2 regions of the Fictibacillus sp. NRS-1165 genome follow, and region 2 is predicted to be linked to the other one. Evidence: riboswitches for the same ligand, from Rfam matches in the RefSeq annotation. Region 2 holds a riboswitch; the other holds the start of a gene.

Region 1 (15,172 bases), on a different contig from region 2:
CCTGCCAGTTATTGAAGAGGGGATCCTCAAGGATTTCATTGATCACGCTTGGAATCTGCAAGCCGAGCAGCACAAATACCAGTCCGTTTAATATGTAGATGAGAACCGTCCAGGTGCTTTCGGAAACAATTTGCAATTTTCCAGCGGGAATCCGGCTGCGCTCCTGATGGATGGCATGGATAATCCCGGCGGCAACGACCGATAGAATCCCCGAGAGATGGAAATGTTCGATGATGTAAAAGATAAAAAAGGGCGTAAGGAGCTGGATGAGCATATGGATCGTCACATCCTCCATACCGAGCCTCCGAATAAACGTCCTCAACTGGATGATCACGATAACCAATAACGCACCGCCGAGGAACCCTCCAATTGAAATCACGACAAAACTTCCACTGGCCTGTGCCAATGAAAAAGCGCCGGTCACCGTTGCGGCAACGGCAAATTTAAAGGCGACCAACCCGGAGGCATCGTTCATTAATCCTTCGCCTTCAAGAACATGCATGATCGGCTTCGGAATCTTTACCCGCGCCGAGATCGAGCTTACAGCCACCACATCGGTAGGGGATAGAATCGCTGCAAGGGCAAAGGCTGCAGGCCATGGGATCGTTGGTATGAGCCAATGGATCAAGCTTCCGATCACCAAGACTGTGAGAAACACGAGACCGAGGGCGAGCAACAGGATGGGTTTACGGAGCTTCCATAAATCCTGCCTCGAAACATGCCTTCCGTCGTGGAAGAGCAATGGCGCGATAAAGAGAATAAAAAATAATTCCGGCTCCAGAGGAATTTGTAACCCCAAGGGAAGGGAAGCGAGCGTTACGCCCAATGCAATCTGGACGAGCGGCACCGGTATGTATGGCAAAAGGTGATTGATTAAGCTGGATAGCCCGATCAGGGACAGCAGCAATAAAATAACGAGAAAAAACTCCATGATCTGCCTCCTTTCATATTCAGTTTGTACCACAAATGTGTTTTTCATTGTACATCTTTGCCTGTTATTTTTTGCGGGAATCATGGCTTTTTATCTGAACATTTTGGATGGTAAAATACGGTTGGATGCTGGAGAGGAAGTCAATTGGAAGAATTGAAATATGCAAGAACAAACGCCGCCTTTTATTATTTGCCATCATACCTCTTTCCATTGTTGGTTATCTATTCGCTGTCTACAAGGAATCACTGTTCTACTTGTACGAATGGATGTTAATGCTTCTTTTCGCAGCTTCCATTATTTTAGCGGTTATCAGTATGATTAAAATAAAAAGCTTTTTAAAATGGATTTCTGCATCCATCCTGGCCTAATTCCAACCTTTCCACTATGAATGCCATTGACAATGGAGGATAATCGCTTTATTATTAAAAATGTTCTAATAATAATTACATATCCGTTCTTATCAAGAGAGACTGAGGGATTAGGCCCTATGACGTCCGGCAACCTCCATTTTGGAAAGGTGCCACTTCCTGCAGAATGAAGTCATTCTGAAAGATAAGGTGATTGAATGTATAATCCAATGCCTCTTTCATGATGAAAGAGGCATTTTTGGTTGGAAAGAAAGAGGGGGTTGTAACTTGATAGAAGTGAGAAATCTGGTGAAGGTGTATCGATCAAAGAAAAAAGAGATCGTAGGGGTCAACAATGTTTCCTTATCCGTCAAGGCGGGGGAGATCTATGGCATCATCGGATACAGCGGCGCCGGCAAAAGCTCCCTGTTACGGTGTTTGAACCTTTTGGAGAAGCCGACATCCGGCGAGGTAGAAATTGATGGGGTCAATCTGCCTTCACTAAAAGGAGAAGACTTAAGAAAAGCGCGGTTAAAGATTGGGATGATCTTTCAGCACTTTCATCTCGTCAGTTCAAAAACCGTCTATGAAAATATTGCGTTTGCCTTAAAAGCAGCAGGCAAATCGAAGGATGAGGCGGAGAAGAGAGTATTGGAGCTATTGGATCTCGTCGGTCTTGCGGATAAGAAGGACCAATATCCGGCTCAATTGAGCGGCGGGCAGAAACAAAGGGTCGGAATTGCCAGGGCGCTCGCCAATAACCCGAAGGTCCTATTATGTGATGAGGCAACGTCAGCACTCGATCCGAGTACAACGAAATCCATCCTCAACCTGCTAAAGGACATTAACCGAAAGCTGGGATTGACCATCGTTTTGATCACGCATGAAATGGAAGTGGTGAAGGAGATCTGCCACAAGGTTGCCGTCATGCAAAACGGTGAAGTGATTGAGGAAGGCGGAGTCTATGACATCTTCTCCAATCCTCAGGAACCATTGACCAAAGATTTCATCAACAGTATCCTGCAGTATGAACTGCCTCAGCAGCTCATCCAAAACCGTAAAGGGAAGATCATCAGGATTCAGTTCAAGGGCGAGATTGCAGAAGAATCGGTAGTGTCTGAGCTCTTCCAGAAATACAAGGTCAAAGGGAACATCCTGCATGGAAAGATTGAGTACATACAGGAGATCCCGCTCGGTATTTTCATTATGGAGCTTACCGGTGAAGGTTCTGAAGTAGAGAGAGCGATCGAATATATTACGGAGAAAACAAGGAGTCTGGAGGTGGTGCATGATGTCGCTTGATTCACTGGTGCAGCTTCTTCCGGATTTAAACAAGGCGTTCTTCCAAACGCTTTATATGGTAGGCATCTCTTTAGCCGTGGCCATCATCATCGGGCTCCCGCTTGGTGTATTGCTTTTTGTCACGGAAAAAGGATTATTCCTTGAAAACTCGGCTGTGAAAAGTATTACAGGATGGATCGTCAACCTGATACGTTCCATTCCGTACATTATTCTTTTGGTGGCGCTGTTGCCGTTAACGGATTTGCTGACAGGGACAACGATTGGGCCGACTGCGGCTTCTGTATCCCTCTCTGTTGCCGCGATTCCCTTTTTTGCAAGGATGGTTGAAACCTCGCTCCGGGAAATCGATAAGGGAGTGATCGAATCGTCGGTTGCAGTCGGGGCAACCTCATGGATGATCATTAAGGATGTGCTTCTGCCAGAAGCCAAACCTGGCCTCATTCAAGGATTGACGATCACGACAATCTCTTTGGTCGGTTATTCGGCCATGGCAGGGATTGTCGGAGGGGGAGGAATCGGGGACCTGGCCATCCGGTTTGGTTACTATCGCTACGATAATACTGTGATGATCACTACCGTAGTCGTTCTGATTCTACTCGTACAAATCATTCAATTGGCCGGAGATAGGATCTCCAAACTCGTAGACAAGAGATAAAACAATAGGGGAGAGAAACCAATGAAAAAGTTTACTTCAGCACTCATTCTACTATTCGCTATTGCTGTTCTTTCAGCGTGCGGATCAACCTCCAGCGGATCATCAGGCGCGGGAGACAAGAAGGACATCAGCATTGGAGCAACAGCCGGACCTTACAGTGATATGGTATCGAAAGCGATCAAACCTGAACTGGAGAAGAAGGGTTATAACGTTAAGGTGGTCGAGTTCAGTGATTACATTCAGCCGAACCTGTCATTAGCCAAAGGATCCATTGATGCGAACCTGTTCCAGCACAAGATCTATATGGAGAATTTCGCAAAAGAAAAGAATTTAAAGCTTTCTGAGCTGATTATTGTACCAACTGCGCCAATGGGCGTCTATTCCGATAAATTCAAAAAGATGGAAGACATCAAAAACGGCAGCACGGTGGCCATTGCCAACGATCCTGTTAACCTTGCAAGAACGCTGATCATGTTCCAGGATGCCGGACTCATCACCATTAAAAAAGGTGTTAATCCATTAACTGCTTCAGAAAAAGACGTTCAGGACAATCCGAAGAAATTGCAGTTCAATGCGCTTGAAGCTGCGCAATTGCCAAGAGCTGTCGGGAGTGCAGATGTATCAGCCGTTCCTGGTAACTTTGCCCTCGCTGCAAAAATGAACTTGCAGGATGCACTGTTCCTTGAGAACATGCCGGATCAATACCGCAACCGAGTAGTTGTAAACACAAAGGATGTTGACTCGAAATTCGCGAAAGACATCAAAAAGGTTGTGGAATCCAAAGCCTTTGAACAAACCATTGATAAAGAATTTAAAGGGTTCGGGAAACCGGAGTGGATGAAGAAGTAAGTTTGTTGTAGAAAGGAAAAAGCAGTCTAACAAGAGTTAGGCTGCTTTTTCCTTTCCCAGTTTTTCTATTGGTTCCGTTTTGAGATGCTTAATCTGTTTCAGCTGCGAATGATTCTGCAGCGGTCGAATGAAAGTACGCAAGGCCAGTCTGTTGTGCCTCCAGCATATTCCGATGAAAATCATCATCTGGGAAAAACCTTGCCTGTGTGGCATAATCTTTATGAGTAATCAGATGGCCTTGTTTATTTAAGAGATCGATATGATCGCGAATCAGGCCTCTTACGATCTTGTCATCGATTTTCAATCCTGATCGAAGGGCACTTGCTATGCCATTCATAAATCGTTGTGCTTCAATAGCGGTTTCATTCATCGTTTCAACATCAATCGTAGTATTGTCGAGTAAATCGTAATCGTACGTCTCTTTCAAATATTGATTTTGCTCAACGAGTGCTTCCTTCCATTCATTTTCTGTATTAAATCCTTTAAACATGTCTGTTTTGTCCATAGCTTCTCCTCTCTCAGAACAACCAATCGATTCGTCCAGTGTCTGGATCAAACGATCAAGTCTCAGCTTGCGGGCAAGGAGCAGTTCTTTCTGGCTGGACAATATCGATAATCGCTCCGGTTCACCTTCAAGCAGCTGCTTGATCTTCTCCAGCGGAAAATCAAGCTCCCTGTAAAATAATATTTGCTGCAAACGCTCCAGTTCTTTCATTCCATACAAGCGGTAACCTGCCTCGCTCGTCTCGCAGGGCAGTAAAAGTCCGATCTTGTGATAGTGATATAATGTCTTGACTGTTACGTTCGTTACGTTCGATAGATCTGCAATCTCTTTTACCGTATAGAGCATTGGATTCACTCCTTTCTTGTATTTAGCTTAAGGGCTCCCTTTAGGTTAGAGTCAAGAACTGGAGATCTGTTTTTTCAATTAAATTTAGGATGAACATTTCGTAAACCAATATATAAGAGAGCGGGTGAATCCATCAGATGGATGAGAAGGATTGTTTAATATTACAGTACTTGTATGAGAACGCGAATTTGACGAAAGCAGCAGAACGCTTTTATATGACACAGCCTGCTCTCACTTATCGGCTGCGCCAAATCGAGAAGGAATTTCAAATTGTGATATTCAGCAAAAATGGGAAGAACATGAAGATGACTCCTGCTGGTGAATATTTGGTCGGCTATGCGAAAAGGATCCTCATGGATTTACGGGGTACAAGAGAGTACTTACTGAACATGGGAAATGAAGTTCAGGGAAGTTTGAAAATAGGTGTAAGCAGTAACTTTGGGCTCTATAATCTGCCTTCGATTCTGGAATATTTAGTGAATCAGTACCCAAATCTTCATGTGAATGTGGATACAGGGTTCAGCACGGAAATCGTGGATCTGCTGATGGAAGGGGAAATTGATGTTTCCATTGTTAAAGGTGAATACAACTGGCCGGATCAAAAGTATTTGCTGAGCGAGGAAAACATTTGCCTCATATCGAAGAACAAACTTGATCTTCATAAACTTCCTCAGCTGCCCTTGATTAATCGAAAAGAACCCACTGTTTTAATGAAGTATAAAATTTTGCCCATCCGTCCTTTAGATCAAAGCATTCAATGCTGGTGGAACGAACAATTTGATGAACCGCCTCTCATTACGATGCAATTGGATAGTTATGAGACCAGTAAAGAAATGGTGAAAAAAGGGCTGGGGTATGCAATTATTCCAAAGGTATTTGTGAAAGAAAGTGATGATTTATATTGTCATCCATTGATTTTCAAGGACGGCCAGGAATTAACAAGAAGAACGTGGATGTTATACAGGCAATCATCCATGCAATTAGCGGCCATTTCTACATTTGTGAATTATATTAAAGAAATTTATAAACTTGAACATGCAAGGAGTACATGATTGCTGAAGATTTAAGAAAAACGCCGATTCGGCGTTTTTTTGTTTGCATATAAAATAATTTTATAGGTGCCTAAAAAACATTAAGTTTACTTATCATTTCAACAAATGAATAATGGAATAAACTAATTTGATTTTTCTGAATGTTTTGGAGGTCATATAGTATGAATACCATTGACTTGAGAGAAAAAGAGGCCATCCTGGCGGCCGTTGATGCCCGTGATGCTGAACTAAGAGAGATATCATTAAAAATTCATGCCCATCCTGAGCTCAGCTTTAATGAATATCAAGCCATGAAATGGTTGACGGAGCCTTTAGAAAAGGCGGGTTTTCATGTTGAAAAAGGAATTTCAAATCTTGAAACCTCGTTTAGGGCGACATGGGAAGGGAAATCAGGCGGACCCACTGTTGCGATTTTAGCGGAATATGATGCACTGGCAGGTCTCGGACACGGGTGCGGCCATAACATTATTGGAACGTCTGCTGTTGGTGCAGCACTCGCTCTAAAGGATACTTATCCCGATCTGCCTGGGAAAATCGTGGTTCTGGGCACACCCGCTGAAGAAGAGGGAGGCGGTAAAATCCTGATGGTTGAAAATGGAGTTTTCGATGATATTGATGTCGCCATGATGTGCCACCCACAGAAACAGTCGATGGTGTTGCGGGATGGACTAGCCTGTGTGGATGCCTCCTTTAAATTTTATGGAAAGGCTTCGCATGCTTCCTCTGCACCCGAAAAAGGGATTAGTGCTCTTGACGCGGTAATCCATACGTTTGTTGCGATTAATTCCTTGCGGCAGTTTTTCAAGGATGATGTCAGAATCCATGGGATTATTACAAAAGGCGGGGAAGCTACAAATGTGGTGCCAGCCTATTGTGAAGCTGAGTTCTTACTTAGGGCTGAGACAGTGGATGAACTGAAGATCGTACGCGAAAAGGTATACTCCGCCGCACGTCATGCGGCGGAAGCCGTTGGTGCGAGGATCGATATTACGGAAGGACTTGTTTACGCTGAACGAAACAATAATAAAACATTGGCTCACTTATTCAAGGACAATTTGGAATCATTAGGAGAAGTGGTGATTGAGCCTCCGAATAAAGGTGGCATCGGTTCGTCGGATATTGGAAATGTCGGACAAGTGACCGCAGCCATTCACCCTTACATAAAAATTACCGATGCAACGACACATACTCCAGAATTCGTGGAAGCATCAGCTTCGGAAGAGGGGATGATCGGCCTAAATAAGGCCGCAAAAGCATTAGCGATGACCGCTTATGATGTTTGCAGCAATCCCGAACATTTCCAAGCGATACGGAATGAGTTCGAAGGATGGAAAAAGAATAAAAGATCGGTTTAAACATTTGTTTAAAAGAAACGATTTTGGCATGCAGCCCTAACTCTAGAAAGGTGGTATTTCTAATGAGTACAAAATCAACGGTTGAGTTTAGTACGGATCCTCCTTCGAAATTCAAAAGCTTTTTTAAAATGCCTCATACGTTGGTCATCATCATTTTTATTATTCTAGCTTCTGCACTATTAACCTATATTTTGCCTGCGGGTGAATTTGATCGAGTGGAGGATAAAGAGACAGGCAACAAGGTTGCCGTCGAAAATACGTTTCATTCGTTTGATCAAAATCCAGTAAGCATCATAGAAGTGCCATTAGCTATCGTTCATGGATTAACGAGTGCGAGTGATGTGGTCTTTTTCATTTTTATCATTGGTGGAGTGTTCCAGATCATTAATTCGACTGGAACGATTGAGGCAGTAACGGCAAGGGTTGGGAAAACCTTTATGAACCGCGGGCTCGTTGTGATTCCTATCTTCTTAACGTTGTTCTCCATCGGCGGGTTTACGATGGGAATGTCGGCAGAGGTTATGGCGTTTGTTCCGATAGGAATAGCGATTGCCCGTTCACTGGGATATGATGCTGTAACAGGTACTGCGATGGTGATGCTTGGTGCTGCCAGCGGATTTACAGCTGGGCTCTTAAACCCATTTAACGTTGGGATTGCCCAATCAATCGCTGAGATTCCATTGTTCTCAGGAATGTGGCTGCGCGCCATTCTTTTAGTTGTATTGCTGGCTGTGACGAGTCTGTACATCATGCGTTATGCGAAAAAAGTGAAAAGAGATCCTTCTCTGGGCCTTGCTTATGAGCTGGAACAAACGGAGGGTAAAGGAAAGCTTGATTTTATGACCTCTTTACCACAATTAAAGCTGACACATTATTTCACGATACTTACCATTGTACTAGGGTTTGGAGTTTTAATTTGGGGTGTCTCTCAAAAGGGCTGGTGGATGGAGGAGCTGGCTGCATTTTTCTTATCCCTCGGAATCATTGTAGGTTTTCTTTCTAGATATGGACCAAGTAAAATTGCCAGTGAGTTTGTGATAGGGGCAAAAGAGATTACGTTTGGAGCGTTCATTGTTGGGATCGCTAAAGGTGTTGTGGTTGTATTAGAGCAAGGTGCCGTGATCGATTCTGTTGTGAATGGTTTGTTTACAGCGATAGAGCACTTGCCGACCCAAATTCAGGTTATGGGCATTTATATCGTTCAAAACATCATGAATGTTTTCATTACTTCTGGAACGGGACAAGCCGCCACAACGATGCCGATCTTAGTTCCTCTTGCTGATTTGATTAATGTGACAAGACAAACCACAGTTTTAATTTTTCAGCTGGGAGATGGTTTATCCAACTGTATACTGCCGACTTCAGCCATGTTAATGGGAAGTCTAGCTGTCTCCAGGATCAAATATCAGGAATGGGTAAAGTTTTTCTGGCCGCTGCTTTTCATATGGACAGTAATCGGAGCTGTTTTTGTTCTCATTGCAGATGCGATTCAATATTAAGGTGATCGTATGGAAAAACATACACTTTTTAACTTAATCGATGAAAAACAACTAGACCGTCATGTCCAAACACTGACTCAGTGGGACCGTTTATCAGGTGAGAAAGAAGCCGAACAAGCAGCCGATTACATTGCAGAACAGCTGAAACAGTATGAAATTCAATATGAATGCCACCAATTTGACGGTTATTTCAGTGATCCCATTCAAGGGCAGGTCACGGTCATCTCTCCTGAAAATTTTAATATCCGGGCCAAAGCCAGATCATACAGCTTACATTGTCCCGAAGGAATCAAAGGTGATGTGTTCTATGACATATACAGTGAGAAGCCAGATAGCGGCATGCATCCTGGTGATCGATACACAAACCTAAAAGGGAAAATTGTGGTTAGCTGGAATTATTATGAGGATTACGTCAAAAAAATTGAAAGTGCTGGTACGGTAGGGTTAATTCATATTTGGCCATCTCCTGAAAAAGTCATCCATGAAGAAACCGTTGGGACAGTATGGGGGACACCGACAATCGAAAACGCAGACCAGCTAACGAAGATTCCTGTCGTTGGGATCACGTATGACGATGGTATACATTTAATCAAACAGATTCAAAAAGAAGACATCAAAGTCATCCTGAAAACGGAAATACAGACAGGAATCAAGCGAGTGAGTTTACCGATGGCTGCCATTCCAGGCAATACGGATCAATACATTTTAATATCAGGACATTACGACTCCTGGCATAAAGGAGCGACCGATAATGCCGGGGGAAATGCATTACTGCTTGAGTTGGCGCGAATCTTCTCATCTATGAGCGGAAAATTGACTCGTGGGATAAAATTTGCATGGTGGCCAGGCCATTCCAATGGAAGGTATGCTGGGTCTGCCTGGTATTGTGATCAATTCTGGCATGAGATTAATGAAAATTGTATCGCTCATATCAATGTGGATTTTCCCGGAACGAAGGGCGGTATCAATGTTCTCCCGAGGTCCAGTTCTATCGAGGATAGAAGTTTACTAGATGATATAATCTTATATTTTACAGGGAAGAAGCCAAATCATTTCGCATTTTTACCTCGTGGTGCTGATCAGTCCTTCTGGGGAACGAATATTCCGCTTCATTTTCAGCTGAAATATGAACCGAACGAAGTGGATAAACTCTATCAAACTCCTGGAGGTAACTGGTGGTGGCATACGGAGGAAGATTCATATGACAAAGTCGACTTGGAGCTATTAGCCAGAGATTCAAAGATTCATACTTCACTTGTTCTTGAATTATGCAATTTGGATGTTTTGCCGCTTAACCTGATCGATTTTGTTAAAAACAGCAGCAGGATTATTGGGGATATTGACAGATGTTCAGACGAACAATTTGATTTCACACCTGTTTATAAGATGCTTGATAGATTGAGCGAAAAGGTAACGGCACTCTCAAAAAAAGAGAGGGTAAAGGTCGAGGATTATAATCGTTTGCTTAAAACAGTCGGCGGGACTTTGAACCGATTAATGTTTTCCTGCTCCAGTAAATATGAATTTGATAATACATTTCCGTTTCAGCCTTTTCCCGGTCTATCAAAGGCCAAGAATATCTTCTCATCCAGCGTATCACCCGAAGAATTTTTGTTCACAATAACTTATTTTGTCAGACAACGGAATCGGATTGTCAACGAAGTAAAAGACTTATGTCTCATAATTGATGATTATTTACGGTCTAACTAAATTTAGTTTCCATCAACAAAGCTCGGGGAGATTCCCCGGGCTTTTTGTATTCCCTTGAACACATGGCAATTAGTTAAACATTGCTAAAGGCTCAAAAACAAGTTCATTCTGAGTTAAAAAATTATATCAAAAAAGAGGGGAGTGTTGATTTAACGGATCGATTAGCGAAGAACCAGGCCATTTGGGGTAGTGAAACGGGCAGATCTAAAGAGTCCCAGGCTATGGATTGACGGGAAATTAAGACCAATTATTCATTTACAATTATATCCATATAATATATATTGATAAAGTATTGGTTATATGACCCATTAATACCATTTTTTCAACAACAGCCAGTAGGTTCCCGCCGAGCCAAGCGGTACAACTTGGCTCCTTTTATCTTATTATCGAAAGGAGATTGACGAAATAATGAAGAAAATAAGTGTAATTTTGTCTGCGTTCGCACTTTCATTGGTACTTCCAGTAACTACATATGCCAGTGGCTGGGATTATCAAGGGAGTGATGCATTTACTAACCAAAGCAAAATCTTCCTATCAGGTGGAGGCGATTTTAAAATTTGCCTTAGTTCTAATAGTCAACCAGGATTTTATGAGTTATATGACGAAGATCCTTATAATCGCGATGATGTAGTGTATTCAAATGGTGTTAGAGGCCTCTACTATAAAACAGCAGGCAGTAACGATTTCGATTCCAAAGGCTGTCATATCTTCAGAAATATCGGTAAATATGTAGATGGAGATCAAGCGGAATTTTATTTAGCAAAATACTCGGGTGGAAATTCAACGGTGTATGCCTGGGATTAGAGAAAAGGAACTAGTCCTGAAAATATATAGGAAGTATAAAAGCCGATTGTCCTTTAGTCTTAAGGAGAATCGGCTTTTCTTTTTGAACGAAAGAGCAGGTTGGTTGAAAACCCTTTTCAAGTGTCCGATTTCAAATCAAACATCACCTGATTTGCCAGGTACTCTGCATCTCTTCCTACACCGCATACTAATGCTGAACCCCGTTGATTCTGCCAGGGTAATCCGATAAAATATAAACCTTTTACAGGGCTGACGCCTCTATGATGAATAGGACGGCCGTTTTTACCCCTACCGGTATGATTGGCAATAAAAGTATACACCAGAGAGTGATATAATGGAAATTTTTTCGTCTTAGTGAAATAAGAAAATGTCCGTTCTGTACTTCAAAGTTAAAAAAGCAATGAATCTTGCCTGCATAAATTAAAGTTTTGTTTAAACTTGGATAGGGTAATAAGAGAAGTAAAAAGGATTTTTACCAAGAGGATTATCATCTAATTATTGAGACAAAGGGGTGCGCAATAATAAAGGAAATCATTTAAAATAAAAGAGACCATTTTTTAAATACTGGAGGAGAAGAACCAATGGGAAAATTTCAGCAAAAGGAGATTACGGAGTTTATCGTCAGCCACAGAGAAGAGTTTCAAAACAGGCTGTTATCCGAGGCTGTAGAAGTCGCAGCTAAAATAAATGATATTTTACAGTCTGGGAATATTGATCTTTTGAAAAACGCTGAGAAGATGGTAGCGTTTGTTGTTGAGGGGAAAGATTCCGAACTTATTTCCTTTGCTGAGCAAGAAGGGATAGCTTGGGCGGAGCATGCTTTAACTCTTACTCTTAAGCTGGAGTGGGTACATGCGATTAGAAGGACGGTATGGTACTATCTGTTTGAATATGATCAACTGAATACCCATGGATTAAACATTTCAGACTACCGATCAATGATTTATGAGATGGAGAAGCAGATCAATGACGGCATCGATAAATTTCTTAATACCTTCTTCATTAGTTATTCATCTTATAAAGATGAATTGATCAGCGCTCAGCGAAAAATGGTTGAGCATTTATCTGTTCCTATCATACCGATCAGTCCTCATATAGCCGTCCTTCCTTTAATCGGTATGATTGATGTGTACCGTATGGATACCATTGAAGAAAAAATATTAACGGATATTTCAAATTTAAAAATCCGAACGTTAATTATGGATCTATCGGGCATTACAGATATGGGTATTGAAGTGATCCACCATTTTCAAAGAGTATTGAGCGGCATTTCACTGATGGGATGTGAGGCGGTCATTACCGGTTTGCGCGCAGAACTTGTCAGGAAAATGATTCACTTGGATGTATCCTTTGATGAGTATGCATCCACCAATGGTACGCTTCAGCAAACATTGAACGAATATTTTAGCACAGCGTCCGTATAAAATAAGGTGCTTCTTATGGGACTTGCCGGATTATTATTGATTTTCATGGGGAAACAGCGTGGCAAGAAGGTAAGAAAGCTGTCAAATGGGATATAACTGTAACTTAGGAGAATAAATAAAGAAGCGAGCGGAAGGAAAACCGCTCGCTTTTTCTTTATTCGTCTCGTCTTCCTCTTTTCTTCATCTTGCTGCCAAAGGTGATTTAAAGGGCAGCTCTGTTACAGAAGGAATTACATAACCGTTACAGGAATATAAAAGTATATAATCAACGATTCGATTGAGGGAGGAATGGGATGTATTTAGGAATAGCTATTCTTATATTGTTGTTGATTATTATTTTAATCCTTCGAATTGTTTCTAACTGGAATTGGAAACTTGTTTACTCTACATATGGCAGTGAAGATTACTTTAAGATCGTTGAGAAATTAAAAACAGAAGGAATAAAGTTTAAAACCGAGACTCCAAACAGAGGCTTTGATCATAACATTGACCGATTTAAGGAGAGTACACAACAATATGATATATACGTAAAAATAGATGAAGAATATTTAGCTGTTAAGGCGCTGCAAAAATGAAATGAAATATAGGAACTTCCGTTAGCGGCAGTGTTAGTGAGAGGTGTATAGTGGAGGTAAGGGAACAACTTTAAACACTAAATATAATCCAACTTGCAGAAGGGTGGATAAGTCGTGCTAGAGTTGTTAAACTTAAACACATTAATAGAAAATCAAAACGAATATACAAATTTTATCGTAAGCGAAGTCAATGACCACGCACTCCGAATAGCTGTGATAAATGGCGAATACCACTGGCATAAGCACGAAGAATGTGATGAACTATTCTATGTACTGGAAGGAGAACTTTTCATTGACCTTGAAAACAATGAAACCATTTCTTTGAAACCAGGTGAAATATTCACCATACCTGCGAACACAATGCATCGTACTCGTTCAAAGGAGAGGACAGTTAATCTATGCTTTGAAAAGGCGAGTAATGATATAACAGGTAACATCGGTTAAATCAAATGTATCGCTTAGCCTGGCAAAGAAGGAATTAGTCAGCATTATTGATAAAATGCTATCTAATGAACCCCCGGGAATATAAAAGAATAAAAAAAGCGAGCGGAATGAAAACCGGCTCGCTTTTTTGTTCAGACATTCGCATTACTTCTCTGTGTCCACTCTTATCCTCTTTGAAGGTTTGCTCTCGTTGTGGGTCCGGTCCAGTGCTGTAACCAAATACGTGTAAGCCCTTCCACTCTCTATTGTTTTGTCGGAGAACAAGTATCGTTTCTTTGGGCTGTATACCGTTGTAAGCAAGTGGGCCGGATCTTCTATGCTTCCTGATTTTTTCCCTTTAAAACGGTAGACGGCGTAAGCAGTGGCATCGCTGTGCTTATTATGCTTTTCGATCGCAAAGGAAACCTCATTATTATTAACCTGAATTCTGCGGATTTTTGGCGCTTTCGGTGTTTGATCATCAATCCAGGGCATGGGAGGTATTAAAGAAGGATATTTGTAGATATCGTTCTGTAAACGGTCGGCGATTCCAAGCGGATTTTTGCGTAGATCTTTGGCACTAAAGTGCATGCTTCCTTTAAAGTCTCCATACGTACGATTTAATTTTAACTGATTGGGCATTTCTTCCGGGTTCAGCCAGTTGGATACTCCATTCGTTATCGTATTGATTTTATAATCTGCTTGTCCTATATAGAGCTGAACGTTTTTGCCCCTGACTTCCTTTGCCCACCAATCCAGCAGCTTCGCATAATCTGCAACGGGCAGGCCAATGTTCCAATAAATTTGCGGTGCAATGTAATCAATATATCCATTGTTGATCCAAGTCCTGGTGTCTGCATACAAATCATCATAGTTCGTTTGCCCGGCTGCGGTGTCTGAACCAGTTGGATCTACGGCCTTATTGCGCCACACACCAAAGGGGCTTATGCCAAACTTGACATAGGATTTTTCTGATTTTATCGCTTCGTTCAGGTGCTTTACAAGCTGGTTCACATTGTCGCGGCGCCAATCGTCAATATTGGAGAATCGTGTTTTTCCGTATGCTTCATATGTGGATTGATCTGGAAAAGGAACTCCTGCGATTTTGTAGGGATAGAAATAGTCATCCATATGAACCGCATCAATATCATAATGTTGAACCACCTCCAAAATACCATCGATGATAAATTGCTGTGCTTCAGGGATGCCGGGATTAAAATACAGCTGCTGGCCATAAGGAACAACCCAGTCCGGATGCTGTCTGGCCGGATGGTCGGCGGGCAGTTTATTCAGGTCCGACAGGCCGGCTGTTTTGCCCAGCGGCATCGTAATACGGTACGGATTAAACCAGGCATGAAATTCCAAGTTGCGTTTATGTGCTTCTTCTACCATGAAA
Region 2 (15,172 bases):
CGGCTGCATTAAGGGCATTGTTGCGGGCTTTTCTTCCTTTGAAGGAGTTTTCTGTTTTCTGCCGAATAGTGAGGTGGTATGGTTAAATTACTTAAGTTAGAGAGGAAGAACATAATGTCACAAACCTTGCAATCGGTAGAAAAGAAATTTCTTGATTATTTGAAAAAAATGGCGCATTTGAATGAAGCCATCGGATTAATGTATTGGGATCTCCGTACAGGTGCGCCTAAAAAGGGTGTCAGCCAGCGTTCCGAAGTCATCGGCACTCTGTCTGCAGACGTATTCGCCATGTCCACATCGGAAGAAATGAAAAAATACATAGAAGAACTTTCTGAACCGTCCGTTTTCGATTCACTTGCGGAAGTAACGAAAAAAACGCTGGAAGAGGTTAAAAAAGAATATGACCGCAATACAAAGATTCCGGCTGATGAATTTAAGGAATACGTGATCCTGCAGTCCAAAGCAGAAAGCATCTGGGAAGAAGCGAGAGCGAAGTCAGACTTTGCGATGTTCCAGCCCTGCTTGGAAAAGCTTGTAGAGTTCAATAAACGTTTCATTGAGTACTGGGGGTATGAAGGCAACAAGTACAACACCCTCTTAGATATGTATGAGCCGGGAGTAACAGTAGAAATCCTGGATGAAACGTTCGCTAAACTCCGGGACCGCATCGTACCTCTTCTTCAGAAGGTGACGGACGCAGGCAAGCCCGAGACGTCATTCTTGTTTGAGCCGTTCCCTAAAGAGAAACAGAAAGAGTTCAGCCTTCACGTTTTAAAAGAGATGGGTTATGATTTTGAATCCGGTCGTCTGGATGAAACGGTTCATCCGTTCGCTATCGGATTAAACCCCAGAGATGTCCGTGTGACGACCCGCTATGTGGAAAATGATTTCCGCACTGCGGTTTTTGGCACCATCCATGAGGGCGGACATGCTCTTTATGAACAAAACCTGTCAGAAGATCTTGTAGGTACGCCTCTTTGCACAGGTACCTCCATGGGTATCCATGAGTCACAGTCCCTGTTCTGGGAAAACTTTGTGGGACGCCATATAGGGTTCTGGAACCATCATTATGCTTCGCTCAAACAATGTGCTGGATGCCAGTTTGAAAGTGTAGACCTTGAAAGCTTCTATAAGGCGATCAATATTGTAGAACCTTCCTTGATCCGTATTGAGGCGGACGAGATGACATATCCCCTTCATGTGATTGTTCGGTATGAAATTGAAAAAGGCTTGTTCAATGACGAAATAGAAGTAAAAGACCTGCCACGCATATGGAATGAGAAAATGCAGGAGTACTTGGGAGTAACACCTGAGAAAGACAGCGAAGGTGTCCTTCAGGATGTTCACTGGTCAGGAGGAAGCTTTGGTTATTTCCCTTCCTATGCACTGGGTTATATCTATGCTGCCCAGCTCAAACAAGCTCTTGTGCGTGCACTTCCTGAATTTGATCAGCTTGTTGAAATAGGGAATCTTAAACCGGTTCAGGAGTGGCTCAGCAAAAATATTCACCAATATGGAAAAATGAAAAAACCGATGGAAATTCTTCAAGATGTGACAGGCGAGGGCTTAAATCCGGACTATCTGATCCAATATTTTGAAGAGAAGTATTCCTCCATCTACCAGCTGAATTAGTCGTTTAACGTGCCAGCCGGATAACGGCTGGCATTTTCAGGTGTTTGAAAATCCGATTTTAGGTCCATATATAGAGTAGTAGACGATATCTTAAGGGGGAAATCAACATGCATTTTAAAAATCCGACGGATGAAGAAATCAAAGAAATTCTTATCTCAAAAAAAAGAATCGCAGTTGTAGGGCTTTCAGACAACCCGATGAAAACATCTTACATGGTTTCCGCTGTTATGCAGGATGCCGGCTTTGAGATCATTCCGGTAAATCCGTCAGCTGATGAAGTCCTCGGAGTGAAAGCGGTAAAGACCTTGCAGGATATCGACGGGCATGTGGATATTGTGAATGTTTTCCGCAGAAGCGAGTATCTTCCTGAAGTCGCGAAGGATGCTGTTGCGATTGGAGCTGATGTTTTCTGGGCACAGCTGGGACTTGCGAACGATGAAGCATACGATTATCTTAAGGCGCATGATACGGTTTCCATCATGGACAAATGCATCAAAGTCGAGTACGCAAGGTTAGTCAGATAAGCTTGGACCACCCGCTCTCAGGGGGTGGTTTTTTGTGTAGAGTCAAAAGGTTTTTGCACGATTGAAGCAGAAAAGATAAAATAGAAAGCGGTCTACTCTTTTTTTGTTTTGTGGAATAGAAACAAATGTTCTGATATGATTAGTTATACTGCAAGTTTTTTGAAGGGAGAAAGTGTTTTGGCTAGTAAACCACAATTAGATTATAACGATGATGCCATACAGGTATTAGAAGGCCTTGAAGCGGTCAGAAAACGTCCTGGTATGTATATCGGCAGCACCGATAGCCGGGGATTGCATCATCTTGTTTATGAAATCGTAGATAATGCCGTAGATGAAGCGCTGGCGGGCCACGGCAATAATATATATGTCACGATACATAAAGACAACAGTGTAAGCGTCAGGGACGAAGGACGGGGGATGCCGACGGGTATGCACAGAATGGGCAAGCCCACACCGGAAGTTATCCTGACAGTTCTCCATGCGGGAGGTAAGTTCGGACAGGGCGGATACAAGACGTCCGGCGGACTCCATGGGGTAGGCGCATCAGTCGTCAACGCGTTGTCTGAATGGCTCGAAGTAACCATCCACAGGCACGGAACCGTTTATCAGCAGCGTTTTGAATTCGGAGGGAAGCCGGTAACAACGCTCGAGGAGATCGGTACGACCAGAAAGACCGGAACAATCATCCATTTCAAACCGGATGCCTCGATCTTCAGCACGACGAGTTATAACTATGAAACGCTGAGCGAGCGGTTAAGAGAAGCGGCATTCCTCCTAAAAGGCGTAAAGATAGAACTGACAGACAAAAGGAGCGGACAGAGCGATACGTATCAGTATGAGTCAGGCATTGAAGCCTTTGTGACTTACTTGAACGAGGATAAAGATGTACTGCATCCTGTCGTCAGCTTTGAAGGTTCACAGAATGACATCGAAGTCGACTTTGCGTTTCAGTTTAATGACGGATACGCAGAAAATGTTCTTTCATTCGTTAATAACGTCCGGACAAAGGACGGAGGCACACATGAATCAGGAGCAAGAACCGCGATTACACGGATCATGAATGATTACGCCCGCAAGGTATCTCTTTTAAAAGAGCGCGATAAAAACCTTGACGGATCCGACATCCGTGAAGGATTGACTGCCATAATCTCGGTCCGTATTCCGGAAGAAAAGCTTCAATTTGAAGGCCAAACGAAAAGCAAGCTGGGCAGCAGTGATGCACGATCAAGCGTCGACAGCGTCGTTTCAGGCAATCTCTCGTACTTCCTGGAGGAAAACCCTCAGATCAGTGAAATGCTGATAAGGAAGGCCATAAAAGCCGCCCAGGCGCGCGAAGCGGCACGCAAGGCGAGGGAGGATGCGCGAAACGGCAAGAAGAACAAACGAAAAGACACGATGCTGAGTGGAAAATTAACCCCGGCAACTTCAAAGAACCCCGCCAAGAACGAATTGTATCTCGTAGAGGGTGATTCTGCTGGCGGTTCGGCCAAACAGGGGCGCGACCGGCGTTTTCAGGCGATCCTGCCGCTCAGGGGTAAGGTGATAAATACGGAAAAAGCGAAGCTTGCAGACATCTTCAAGAATGAAGAGATCAATACGATCATCCATGCTCTGGGAGCAGGAGTAGGTTCTGATTTTGCGGTTGCAGACCTTAACTACGAAAAAGTGATCATCATGACTGATGCGGATACGGATGGCGCCCACATTCAAGTTCTGCTGCTGACGTTCTTTTACCGATATATGAAACCGCTGATCGAGAACGGAAAAGTCTATATCGCTCTTCCGCCGCTCTATAAAGTCAGCAAAGGCAGCGGAAAGAAAGAAATTATCGAATACGCTTGGGATGATGATGAACTGAAAACGGCAATGAAAAAAGTCGGCAAAGGTTACGTGATCCAGCGCTATAAAGGTCTGGGAGAGATGAATGCCGACCAGCTGTGGGAAACAACGATGGATCCTGAGACACGAACCTTGATCCGTGTGAAAATTGATGATGCTGCTCGAGCGGAAAAGAGGGTTTCCGTCCTGATGGGAGATAAAGTAGAGCCCCGCAGAAAATGGATCGAAGAGCATGTTGAGTTTGGGTTAAACGAGGATACGAACATTCTGGATAATGAAAATTTATCAGATCAGCAGTATTCCGAGGAGGTTTAGATTTTGTCATTATTAGAACGATTTATGGATCTGCCGCTCGAGGAGGTCATCGGAGACCGCTTTGGGAGGTATAGTAAATACATTATTCAGGACCGTGCACTGCCTGACGCAAGGGACGGATTGAAGCCGGTTCAACGCCGAATTCTGTATGCAATGTTTCAGGAAGGAAACACCTCGGATAAACCGTACCGAAAATCGGCAAAGACCGTCGGTAACGTAATCGGTAACTACCATCCGCATGGTGATTCCTCGGTTTATGAAGCAATGGTGCGGATGAGCCAGGACTGGAAAGTAAGAAATGTCCTTATTCAGATGCACGGCAATAACGGCAGTGTTGATGGGGACCCGGCAGCTGCGATGCGTTATACCGAGGCAAGGCTTGCTTCCATTGCTTCTGAATTGCTGCGTGATATTGAAAAGAATACCGTGGAGTTTGCGCCAAACTTTGATGATACGATTGATGAACCCGTTGTTCTGCCAGCGAGGTATCCGAATCTTCTAGTGAACGGTTCTACAGGCATCTCCGCGGGTTATGCAACAGATATTCCTCCGCATCACCTTGGAGAAGTCATTGATGCGGTCACGATGCAGATCGTGGATCCTGATGTAAGCCTTGATGATTTGATGACAGTGATGAAAGGACCTGATTTTCCTACAGGTGGGATTGTTCAAGGTAAAGAAGGTATTCGAAAAGCGTTTGAAACAGGAAAGGGACGCGTGATCGTACGTGCAAAGACTCAGATTGAAGATCTAAAGGTCGGAAGGCAGCAGATCGTCATTACCGAGATCCCGTATGAGGTAAACAAAGCCAACCTGGTCAAGCGAATTGATGAGCTTCGTCTGGATAGGAAGGTCGAGGGAATTTCCGAGGTCAGGGATGAGACCGACCGTACGGGTTTGCGCATTGTCATTGAACTGAAAAAGGATGGCCATGCTGAAGGAGTATTGGCCTACTTGTTCAAGAACACAGATCTTCAAATTTCATTCAACTACAACATGGTCGCTATTCACAATAAAACGCCAAAGTTAATGGGACTTAAGCAGATCATCTCGGCTTATATCGAGCATCAGAAAGAAGTTGTCACGAAGCGTTCGCAATATGATTTGAACAAAGCGAAAGAACGGCAGCACGTGGTGGAAGGGCTCACTAAAGCGATCTCGATCCTTGATGAAGTCATTGCGATCATCCGAGGTTCGAAAGACAAACGCAATGCCAAAGACAATCTGATCCAGCAGTATTCATTCACAGAAGCACAAGCGGAGGCAATCGTTACCTTGCAGCTATACAGGCTGACGAATACAGACGTAACGACTCTTGAAAACGAAGCTTCTGAGCTTGAAAAGAAAATTTCCCATTTATCGGGCATCCTGAACAGTGAGGCTAAGCTCTTCAATGTCATCAAGAAAGAATTGGCCGAGATCAAAAAGAAATACAGTGATGAACGGCGAACGAAAATTGAAGATGAAATTGAAGAAATTAAGATCAATATGGAAGTTATGATCCCATCAGAGGACGTAATGGTTACAGTTACGAAGGATGGATATTCCAAGCGTTCCTCCATTCGTTCTTATTCTGCTTCGAACGGTGAAGCGCCTGGTATGAAGGAGTCAGACCGGCTGCTCATGGCTTCTCAGCTGAACACAACGGATACCATCCTGATTTTCACGAGCAAAGGGAACTACATCTTCATGCCGGTGTACGAACTTCCAGAAGCCCGCTGGAAGGATTCGGGCCAGCACTTGGCGAGTTTGGTAGGATTGGACCGGGACGAAGAACTGATTAAAGTGATACCTGTGAAAGAATTTCAAGAGAATCAATTCCTCCTCTTCTTCACGAAGCAGGGGATGGTAAAGAAAACCGAATTAATGCAGTATAAAGCACAGCGGTATAACAAGATGCTCATGGCTCTTAAACTTAAAGGTGACGATGAAGTTGTCGATGTTCACCTGACGAATGGCGGTGGGGATGTATTCATTGCTACTCACTACGGATATGGCCTCTGGTTCAGCGAGGAAGAAATCAACGTGGTCGGACAGCGAGCTGCAGGAGTGAAAGGGATCAACCTGAAAGACGGGGATTATGTAGTAAGCGGAAAAGCACTGCATGACAAAGAGGCCAGCCAGCTCGTCTTAATCACCCATCGAGGTTCCGTAAAGAAGATGAAGATTACTGAGTTTGACAAATCCTCAAGAGCGAAGCGGGGGCTAGTGATGCTTAGGGAACTGAAGAGCAATCCTCACCGGATTATTGATCTGGAGCTGGCAAGCACCGGTGTAACTTATGAAGTGAAGACAAAGAACAACAGTATCGTACTTGTTGATCCAGCAAAGCTGAAAAATGCAGATAGGTATAATAACGGTTCGTATGTGGTAGATATCAGTGATACTGGAGAAGTGACGGAAGTTTGGGAACACATCCGCACGGAAGAAAACAAGGAGTAGCACTGGCTGCTCTTTGTTTTCAAACTAGTTAACCTACATAACATTATGTAAACTAACATCAAGGGAAAAGGTGAACGATGAAAGGAAACACACATTTAATGGGAGGATTGGCTGCGGCTGCCCTCGTAAACGAATGGGTGGATGGACCGGCATCGCTTGACCACCAACTCGTTTTTTATGGAGCTGGACTATTAGGCAGCCTGCTTCCAGACCTGTGCCATCCAAATTCTTGGGCGGGGCGGAAAACAAAGCTATTTTCAAAGTTTGTTAGCAAAGCATTCGGGCACCGGACAGTTACTCACAGTTGGCTGTTCATCGCAGCTGTGATCTGGCTGACCAATTCTCTTCATTCAGCATACAGTTTGAATCTAAAGTATGGATTGCTGTCTGGTGCGATCAGCCATCTCATACTGGATGCCTGTACATCAAGAGGCATACAATTTTTGTATCCCGTTCCTTTGCGGTTTCGGTCTCCGCTGTACACCAAGACGGGATCAAGTACAGAAACCGCTGTTTCAGGTATCTTAATGATTGCAGCTCTCCTTTTATTGGCGAAACAGCATATCTTTAACATATAACAAAAAAAGCAGTGTTCCCTTCATAGGAGCACTGCTTTTTTAACGGCTGGATGATCTGCGGTATTGGAACTGCTGCCACTGAAATCGGATAAAACAACCGACGCAAAATCCGAGGATCGCGACAAGCGCTGCGGAGAAAACAATGATTGAAAAAACATACGCAGCGATTGAGTAATGAAAAAGGTACGAAAGATAAGCCAGGAAAAGGCACGCTACAGCAATCACTTGGTTAAACTGCTGCTGTTTCCATTCTTCCGGAATATAAGAAGAAGACGGCTTCTGAAGAAACAGCTTCCCAAACTGCATGACAGGATTAAACCTGAACAAAAGTCCAGACAGTCCAGCAGCTAACGGGAGAAGAAGGAGCCACTCGGCGCTTGTGATCCATTCGGCTGCCACTGACAATACGATAAACCACTGATTAAGCCGGACTAATGGACGAGGGACAGAAAACTGAGGCTTGCGCATGTTTATCCGACCTTTCTGATTGGAATAAACCTATTATAGCGAAATTGTTAAGTAAAAGACACTGAAAGTAAGAATATACGAAATAGACGAATAACTAATCCTATGAACGTCTATGATGGTTATAAAGGAGGATCAAAATGAAAAGATTAATTGATTTTGTTTGGGAGGGGCTGACGCTTCAACATCTGCCTGCAAGCCGGTTCACGGTCTTTTATATCGTGCATTATGTCTTCCTCTTTCTGTTTTCAATGACCTTATTTATTTTTTCTTTCAGTGTACTGCTTTTATATAAATCGATTCACGCCGTTCCACCGTTTGGAATCTGGGCAGGTATCTTGGTGTCGGCATCGGCCGTCTGCTGCATCGGGTTCATAGGAGCCACAGTGTTCAGGAAAAGGAGGAAACAAGCTCCAGTGTGAAAAAATATCCTTTCGTGGTAATATTTAGTGGTTGTTAATAGAGGTAAAGCAGTAAAAGGGGAGATCAATGTTGACAGGTAAGAGAGTATACATCAGGCCGTTCGAGTTAAAGGATTCAGAGGTGCTTCTTCAATTGCAGGAGAAGAACCGAGCTTTTTTCGAAGAATTTTCAATGGGGCGCCCGGACGATTTTTACAGTTTAGAAGGCCAGAAGAAGAGGATCAGCGATTATGAGAAATGGAAAAAAATGATTCCGACTATCAATTTGGGATATTTACCATGGACAAGCATGAGTTAATCGGCACCATTAATCTCTTTCAAGTTTTGCGAGGCTCCCTTCAAAGTGCGTTCATCGGCTATTTTCTGGATCAGGAGCATAACGGGAAAGGCTACACGACAGAAGCGGCCAAGCTGATCGTACAGTATGCTTTTGCCGAACTTAAACTTCACCGCATCGAAGCGGGTGTTATGCCGCATAACATTGGATCGATCAGAGTTTTGGAAAAGGCAGGTTTTCATAAAGAAGTGGGAGGATCACCAGGTACTGGCCATCATAAACCCTCACGATGAATAAGGCTTTCCAATGGGAGAGTCTTTTTTAATGGGCCTCTTAACATAAAATGAGGAGGCAGAGGCAAGGATAGTAACGGAGTGCAATTTATCAGGAAGGAATGGGCCAACATGGGAAAAAGGGAATATCAAGCGGGGGATCAAGTCTTTGTTATTTATAGAAACCCGCATACTCCAAATGTAGCTAATATCACAGAGGCTGAAATCGTAGAGCACCCTGAACATGAAAATCAGGTGGCTCTGTTTTTGCACGAGTCCTATCATCTTCTGGCTGATGATGATGCCGTCTATGACACATTTGAAGAAGCGGAACAGCACTATAAAAAAATCTTTGATTATGACCAATACCAGTAAAAGGAGAGTGTACTTTTGATAAAACCTTTTGTCCCGCAGCTGGTTTACATTGAACCCAGGGCGCTGGAGTACCGTCTAGGAGTCCAGCTGAAACAGAAATTTGAAAATATGGGACTCGAGATCCGGGAAACAACTTCACATAATCAGGTACGAAATATTCCGGGAGATAACGACCTGCAAAAATACAGGAACGCCAAATCAACCCTTGTGGTCGGCGTCCGGAAGACTTTGAAATTTGACTCGTCCAAACCATCTGCGGAATATGCCATTCCGTTTGCCACTGGCTGCATGGGGCATTGCCACTACTGTTATCTGCAGACAACGATGGGAAGCAAACCATATATCCGCACCTATGTAAACGTCGAAGAAATATTGGATCAGGCTCAAAATTACATGGAAGAACGTGCCCCCCAGATCACACGTTTTGAAGCTTCCTGTACATCTGATATTGTTGGGATCGACCATCTGACTCATACATTGAAGCACGCGATTGAATATTTCGGACAGTCCGATCTCGGCCGGCTAAGGTTTGTTACAAAATTTCATCATGTCGATCATCTGCTCGATGCAGAGCATAACGGCCGCACACGGTTCCGTTTTAGTGTGAATGCGGATTATGTGATCAAATATTTTGAACCGGGAACATCACCCCTCGACATGCGGATCGAGGCTGCGAAAAAGGTCGCCGAGGCCGGATATCCGCTAGGTTTTATTGTCGCCCCATCTATATTCATGAAGGCTGGCAGGAAGGCTATCGCGAGCTGTTTGAAAAGCTTGATGCGGCACTTCCGCAAAGCGCCAGGGATGATATTACATTCGAGATGATTCAGCACCGCTTCACAAAGCCTGCCAAACGCGTAATCGAGAAAAACTACCCAAAAACAAAGCTTGAGATGAACGAAGAAGAGCGGAGGTATAAATGGGGGCGTTACGGAATCGGAAAATATATCTACAGCAAGGAAGAGGAACATGCACTGCGGGAGAGCTTGGAGTCTGATATCGACCGATTCTTTCCTAACGCTAAAATTGAATATTTTACGTAAAGCCAAAAACCGGGCTCCCTTTGTGACCCTGGTTTTTTTCATCTGTAAACGTCCGATAATTCTGTCAGCCGTTTCCTTTTGAGATCCAACAGCTCATGAGGCCGTTTAACCGTCGCTTTTCTGCCCATTCCTATAAAAAACTCCGTAAAGTAGTCTAGGTCGGTGTTAGGAATGGAGCACTCCAGCCATCCAGTGCCATCGTTTCGTGTCTTTAGCTCGGGCGCCGTCCAAATCTCAGATTCACAATGCTGGACACCTTCTTTGCTCAGTTCACCATAGAGCCTGACCAGTTTTTCCCCAGGCTGGTTTCGGTTGACAGTCATCTTAGTTCCAGGATACGTTTCGATTTTGACATCTTATTTTTCCCGAATTTTTATTTATTTTATTTATCTGTCACTCTTATTAGCTACAATAAAACGACAGCAAGTACATAAGCGCAGCTAGAAATCAAATAACTGAATGGGAGTGGGCAAAATGCAGGGAATAAAAGAAATGAAAGAGTTGCTTCTGGAAGAGTTGGAGCTGATAGTAAGAACTTCTACAAATTTAATCGGTAAAATATCAACCAACCACTTGGATTACAGGCCAAGAGAAAACATGAGGTCATTGCATGAACTGGTGCTGCACCTCGTTTCCGTCCCTTCTGCTGACCTTCTCATCCTGCAGGAGAAAGGCGAGGAAGAGGTTGGGAAACTCGAAGCTGAGGTTGCCAACGATCAAGAGCCGGATCAATGGATCGAGAGGATGAAAAGTGGGCTGCAAGATGTAAGAAGCTATATGGAACAGCTGCCGGATGAACAATTTCTGCAAAAAAAAACAAAGCCGTTTTATTTAGATCATGGAACGGTGCAGGCCAAATGGCTGATCGAGATCGTTACGCACGCTCAGCATCACAGGGCGCAGCTGTTTAACTATTTAAAGGAGCAGGGATATGAAGTCAATATGTTCGATCTGTATTGATTGAGCTGTGCCGTTATCTATCGACTGGCGGCCCGCGATACCAAGCGAATGGACCTTGAAGCGATCAGCTGCCCCGCTGAGCAACAGGTGGCATACAATCTTTATATAGTCATAACAAGAGGCAACCACACCCCTGTTGGTAAGGGAGGGTTGCCTTTGTTATGTCTGGCTTTATTACCAAATCCTCATAAAAACGTATGAATATGTGTATTGACAACAGGTTTTAAGTTCTTTAGTATGATTGCTATATTTAAAATGTTAAGAAAATTCCATATGTTTGATTTATCTATCAAGAGAGGTGGAGGGACTGGCCGTTTGAAGCCTTGGCAACACATTTTATTTTGCCTAATCCAGCAAGCTGAGGCTTGAAAGCAAAGATAGGAAAGAATCACATGATCTTTTATGAAAAAAATCATTTACTCTTTCCTTTGAGGAAGAGTTTTTTTATGGAATAGACGACACATTTAAAACGTGGGAAAAGGGTGTATTTTGAATGACAGTATTGATGACAGCTCCATCCAACGAACAGGGAAGAACAGAACATAATAGTGAGGGGGCTTTATGATGATTATCGAAAAGATCAGTTCTTTTGCAGGGAAAACATTTACGTTTTGGGTTATTCTTTTTTCAATTATTGCCTATATGTTCCCCGCCAATTTCAATTGGATTGGAGGCTATGTAGTTCCCTTGTTAGGAATTGTAATGTTTGGGATGGGACTTACATTGTCCGCGGGAGATTTTAAAGAAGTTTTCCGCCGGCCAAAGGATGTAGCGATAGGTGTGGTCTGTCACTATATCATCATGCCGGGATTGGCGTTCTTATTGGCTTGGGGGCTGGACCTGCCGCCGGAAGTGGCTGTTGGCGTCATCCTGGTAGGATGCTGTCCAAGTGGAACGGCATCGAATGTTATGGTTTTTCTGGCAAGAGGGGATGTGGCCCTTGCTGTGTCCATTGCATCGGTTTCAACCATTCTTGCACCCATTGTGACTCCGCTGCTTATATTGCTGCTAGCAAGTAAGTGGGTGGACATCAATATGTGGTCATTACTTGTTTCTATTCTTCAAGTGGTCATCATTCCGTTAGCCCTCGGGTTTCTCATTAAGAAATTCTTTGGCAGACAGGCGGAAGCGAGTGTAAAGGTATTGCCCCTTGTATCTACCGTCGCTATTGTTTTGATTGTTGCTGGTGTAGTAGCAGGCAGTCAGGCTAAGCTAGCCACCACAGGGCCGCTTATTTTTGCTGTCGTTATCCTGCATAATGTATTGGGCTTTTTGCTTGGTTTTTTCCTCTCCCGTCTTTTTGGAATGAATTTAGCAAAACAAAAGGCTGTGGCAATGGAAGTAGGGATGCAGAACTCCGGATTGGGTGTAGCCATTGCAACAGCTAATTTCTCGCCATTAGCTGCTGTACCGAGTGCGATTTTTAGTGTATGGCACAATATTTCTGGTTCTATTCTCGCATTTATTTTCAGCCGTCTGGGAGACAAAAAAGAGAAAATATCAAACTTTACAATTAACAAATGATCTTCTATGCAAGGTGGGGAAGGCATGGAGGCTGTTTATTTGCCCCTAGCCCCTTACCATAGATGTACTGCTTAGTAGGTATAAATATCGTAAACCCCTCCCTTAGCCAGAAGGAGGGGTTTGCAGCGTGAGAATCTATACTTCAAGAGAAGGCGGACTTTTGTAAAGGTTGTTTTTGTATCTTATAATTGATTATTATTCTCAATCAGGATAGGATGATAGTAGAAGCAGAATTTTCTCCTTCTCAATTTTTTGAGATTCCTATTTTCAGCAAGAAGGAGGGGGCATCCATCGATACGATTAAACGATTTGCCTCGTACTATAAGCCATATAAAGGGCTGTTTGTTTTAGATTTTAGTTGTGCGGTCTTTGTGGCCTTGCTGGAGCTGGCCTTTCCGCTAGCGATGAACCGCGTCATTGACGACCTTTTGCCGACCAATAATTGGAAATGGATTTCGATTGCGTGTATTGTACTGCTGTTTGTTTTTATCCTCAGTACATTTATGAACTATGTGGTTACCTACTTCGGCCATAAGCTCGGTGTTGGTATAGAGACGGATATGCGAAGAGATTTGTTTGCCAAGCTGCAAAGGCAGTCTTTCTCGTTTTTTGACAATAATAAAACCGGTCACCTTGTCTCCGGTCTGACGAATGACTTGATGGACATTGGTGAGGTAGCCCACCATGGACCGGAAGATCTCTTCATCGCGATGATGACGATTCTTGGTTCGTTTGCCATTATGTTCAACATCAATTGGCAGCTTGCGCTTCTTTTAGCCGTAGCGATCCCGATTATCATTTTTGTTTCTTTGTTTTACAGCAAAAAGATGTCGCAATCCTTCCACACGATGTATGAAAAGATTGCAGGCTACAATGCCCGGATTGAAAACAATATCGGCGGAATCCGTATTGTGCAATCGTTTACCAAAGAAGAGCACGAAATTAATTTATTCAAAAATACAAACGCAGGTTTCCGGAGTGCCAAACTGGTGGCATATAAAATTATGGCTTGGAGCAGTTCGATCAACTTTGCCTTGATGAAAGTGATCCTTATACTCGTCCTAGGGTGCGGCTCCTGGTATGTCATTAACAACCAAATGACATACGGAGAATTCGTGGCGTTTGTGATGCTGTCGAATGTCTTCATCGCGCCGATCAAGCATATCAACCAGATTTTGGAATTACTGCCGAAAGGCTATGCCGGGTTTAAGCGTTATATTGAAGTGCTTGATCTGGAGCCGTCGATCAAAGATAGGAAAAATGCAATTGAAGTGGAAAGCCTCCGTGGAGATATTACCTTTAAAGATGTATGCTTTGATTACGAAACAGATCAGCATGTACTTCAAGATATTTCTTTCAATGTACGAGCTGGAGAAACACTGGCACTGGTCGGTCCTTCAGGAGGGGGAAAAACGACGCTGTGCAGTTTAATCCCCCGCTTTTATGATGTAACAGAAGGAAAGATCACCATCGATGGGATGGATGTCCGCGATTTAACGTTACAATCTTTGCGGAGCCATATCGGAATCGTGCAGCAGGATATTTACTTATTTGATGGAACCATTCGAGACAACATCATGTATGGTGACTTTGAAGCAAGTGAAGAGGTGCTTTTTGATGCGATCATAAGTGCGCAGCTTGAAGAATTGATTGAGAGCCTTCCGGAAGGGCTTGATACGATGATTGGGGAACGGGGTGTGAAGTTATCCGGAGGGCAAAAGCAGCGAATCTCCATTGCCCGCATGTTCTTAAAGGACCCGGCGATTTTAATTTTGGATGAAGCGACATCCGCTTTGGACACTAAAACTGAGTACGCCATACAAGCTGCACTGGATAAGTTATCAACAGACCGCACAACCATCATCATCGCTCATCGTTTATCGACTATTCGAAACGCCGATAAAATTATTGTGGTGAAAGAAGGAAAAATTCAGGAAGAAGGCAGCCATGAAATGCTGGTCGCCGGTGAAGGAGATTATTATCAGCTCCTGCAGACGCAGACAGTGTAGAATCACGAGCAAAAATACACGAGGAATTCAGGAATTCAACCTCTCATTATATATTTCATCGGTCAAAAGCAAGTAAAGGATGTACACCTCACCTGGGGCGTACATCCTTTTTATCTTACTTTGGAATCCTTTGACTTTTATATTTTTCAAGTACATGCCGCATGCCTTCTTCTAAAAGGTCGTTTGCAGGTCTGTCAAGCTTTGCTGCCAATGCTTTTAATTCTTTATACAGTGACTGGCTCAAGGTCGTATTGACGTTCTTTCGGTCATCATTTTTTGGCCGGATGCTGCTCTGATACATCGTTTCCTCCTATTAGTCTCATTTTTTCAATGCTGATGCGACCAGAGAAGAAGGTTGCCCCGCCGCCCATATCCGCAATTCGGTCCGGGGTCAGCGTGTTGACGAGTTGTTTTGTCCCCGGCAGATCGGCCCACAGGCCCTGGGTAACGGCCACACCAGGCAATACATTGTCACCAACGGCTGCCTGAAGGAAA

Evidence for each region. A riboswitch is a leader RNA that binds a small molecule or an ion and turns the genes downstream of it on or off. The one in region 2 is predicted to bind S-adenosylmethionine.
Region 1: linked by a shared signal. The riboswitch ahead of ABHN01_RS05535 (methionine ABC transporter ATP-binding protein) and the one ahead of ABHN01_RS22070 (bile acid:sodium symporter family protein) in region 2 are both predicted to bind S-adenosylmethionine.

What each region holds. Positions count from the first base shown of each region.
Region 1 covers NZ_JBDPNU010000015.1:21,084-36,255, reverse strand. The annotation lists gene ABHN01_RS05545 (Na+/H+ antiporter) at 1-931, opposite strand, end outside; gene ABHN01_RS05540 (hypothetical protein) at 1,039-1,299, shown strand; SAM riboswitch class I at 1,386-1,490, shown strand; gene ABHN01_RS05535 (methionine ABC transporter ATP-binding protein) at 1,567-2,580, shown strand; gene ABHN01_RS05530 (methionine ABC transporter permease) at 2,570-3,235, shown strand; gene ABHN01_RS05525 (MetQ/NlpA family ABC transporter substrate-binding protein) at 3,257-4,084, shown strand; gene ABHN01_RS05520 (MerR family transcriptional regulator) at 4,173-4,934, opposite strand; gene ABHN01_RS05515 (LysR family transcriptional regulator) at 5,072-5,986, shown strand; gene ABHN01_RS05510 (M20 family metallopeptidase) at 6,148-7,341, shown strand; gene ABHN01_RS05505 (YfcC family protein) at 7,404-8,840, shown strand; gene ABHN01_RS05500 (M28 family peptidase) at 8,850-10,550, shown strand; gene ABHN01_RS05495 (hypothetical protein) at 10,959-11,354, shown strand; gene ABHN01_RS05490 (STAS domain-containing protein) at 11,936-12,778, shown strand; gene ABHN01_RS05485 (hypothetical protein) at 13,072-13,353, shown strand; gene ABHN01_RS05480 (cupin domain-containing protein) at 13,468-13,797, shown strand; gene ABHN01_RS05475 (family 10 glycosylhydrolase) at 13,942-15,172, opposite strand, start outside.
Region 2 covers NZ_JBDPNU010000060.1:30,996-46,167, forward strand. The annotation lists gene ABHN01_RS22005 (hypothetical protein) at 1-12, shown strand, start outside; gene ABHN01_RS22010 (carboxypeptidase M32) at 115-1,632, shown strand; gene ABHN01_RS22015 (CoA-binding protein) at 1,740-2,156, shown strand; gene parE (DNA topoisomerase IV subunit B) at 2,334-4,310, shown strand; gene parC (DNA topoisomerase IV subunit A) at 4,314-6,752, shown strand; gene ABHN01_RS22030 (metal-dependent hydrolase) at 6,830-7,330, shown strand; gene ABHN01_RS22035 (DUF4395 domain-containing protein) at 7,370-7,798, opposite strand; gene ABHN01_RS22040 (hypothetical protein) at 7,936-8,217, shown strand; partial or broken gene ABHN01_RS22045 (GNAT family N-acetyltransferase) at 8,285-8,791, shown strand; gene ABHN01_RS22050 (transcriptional regulator SplA domain-containing protein) at 8,899-9,141, shown strand; partial or broken gene splB (spore photoproduct lyase) at 9,157-10,184, shown strand; gene ABHN01_RS22060 (WYL domain-containing protein) at 10,223-10,507, opposite strand; gene ABHN01_RS22065 (DinB family protein) at 10,659-11,144, shown strand; SAM riboswitch class I at 11,428-11,528, shown strand; gene ABHN01_RS22070 (bile acid:sodium symporter family protein) at 11,706-12,668, shown strand; gene ABHN01_RS22075 (ABC transporter ATP-binding protein) at 12,884-14,677, shown strand; gene ABHN01_RS22080 (ribbon-helix-helix domain-containing protein) at 14,793-14,978, opposite strand; gene ABHN01_RS22085 (molybdopterin oxidoreductase family protein) at 14,947-15,172, opposite strand, start outside.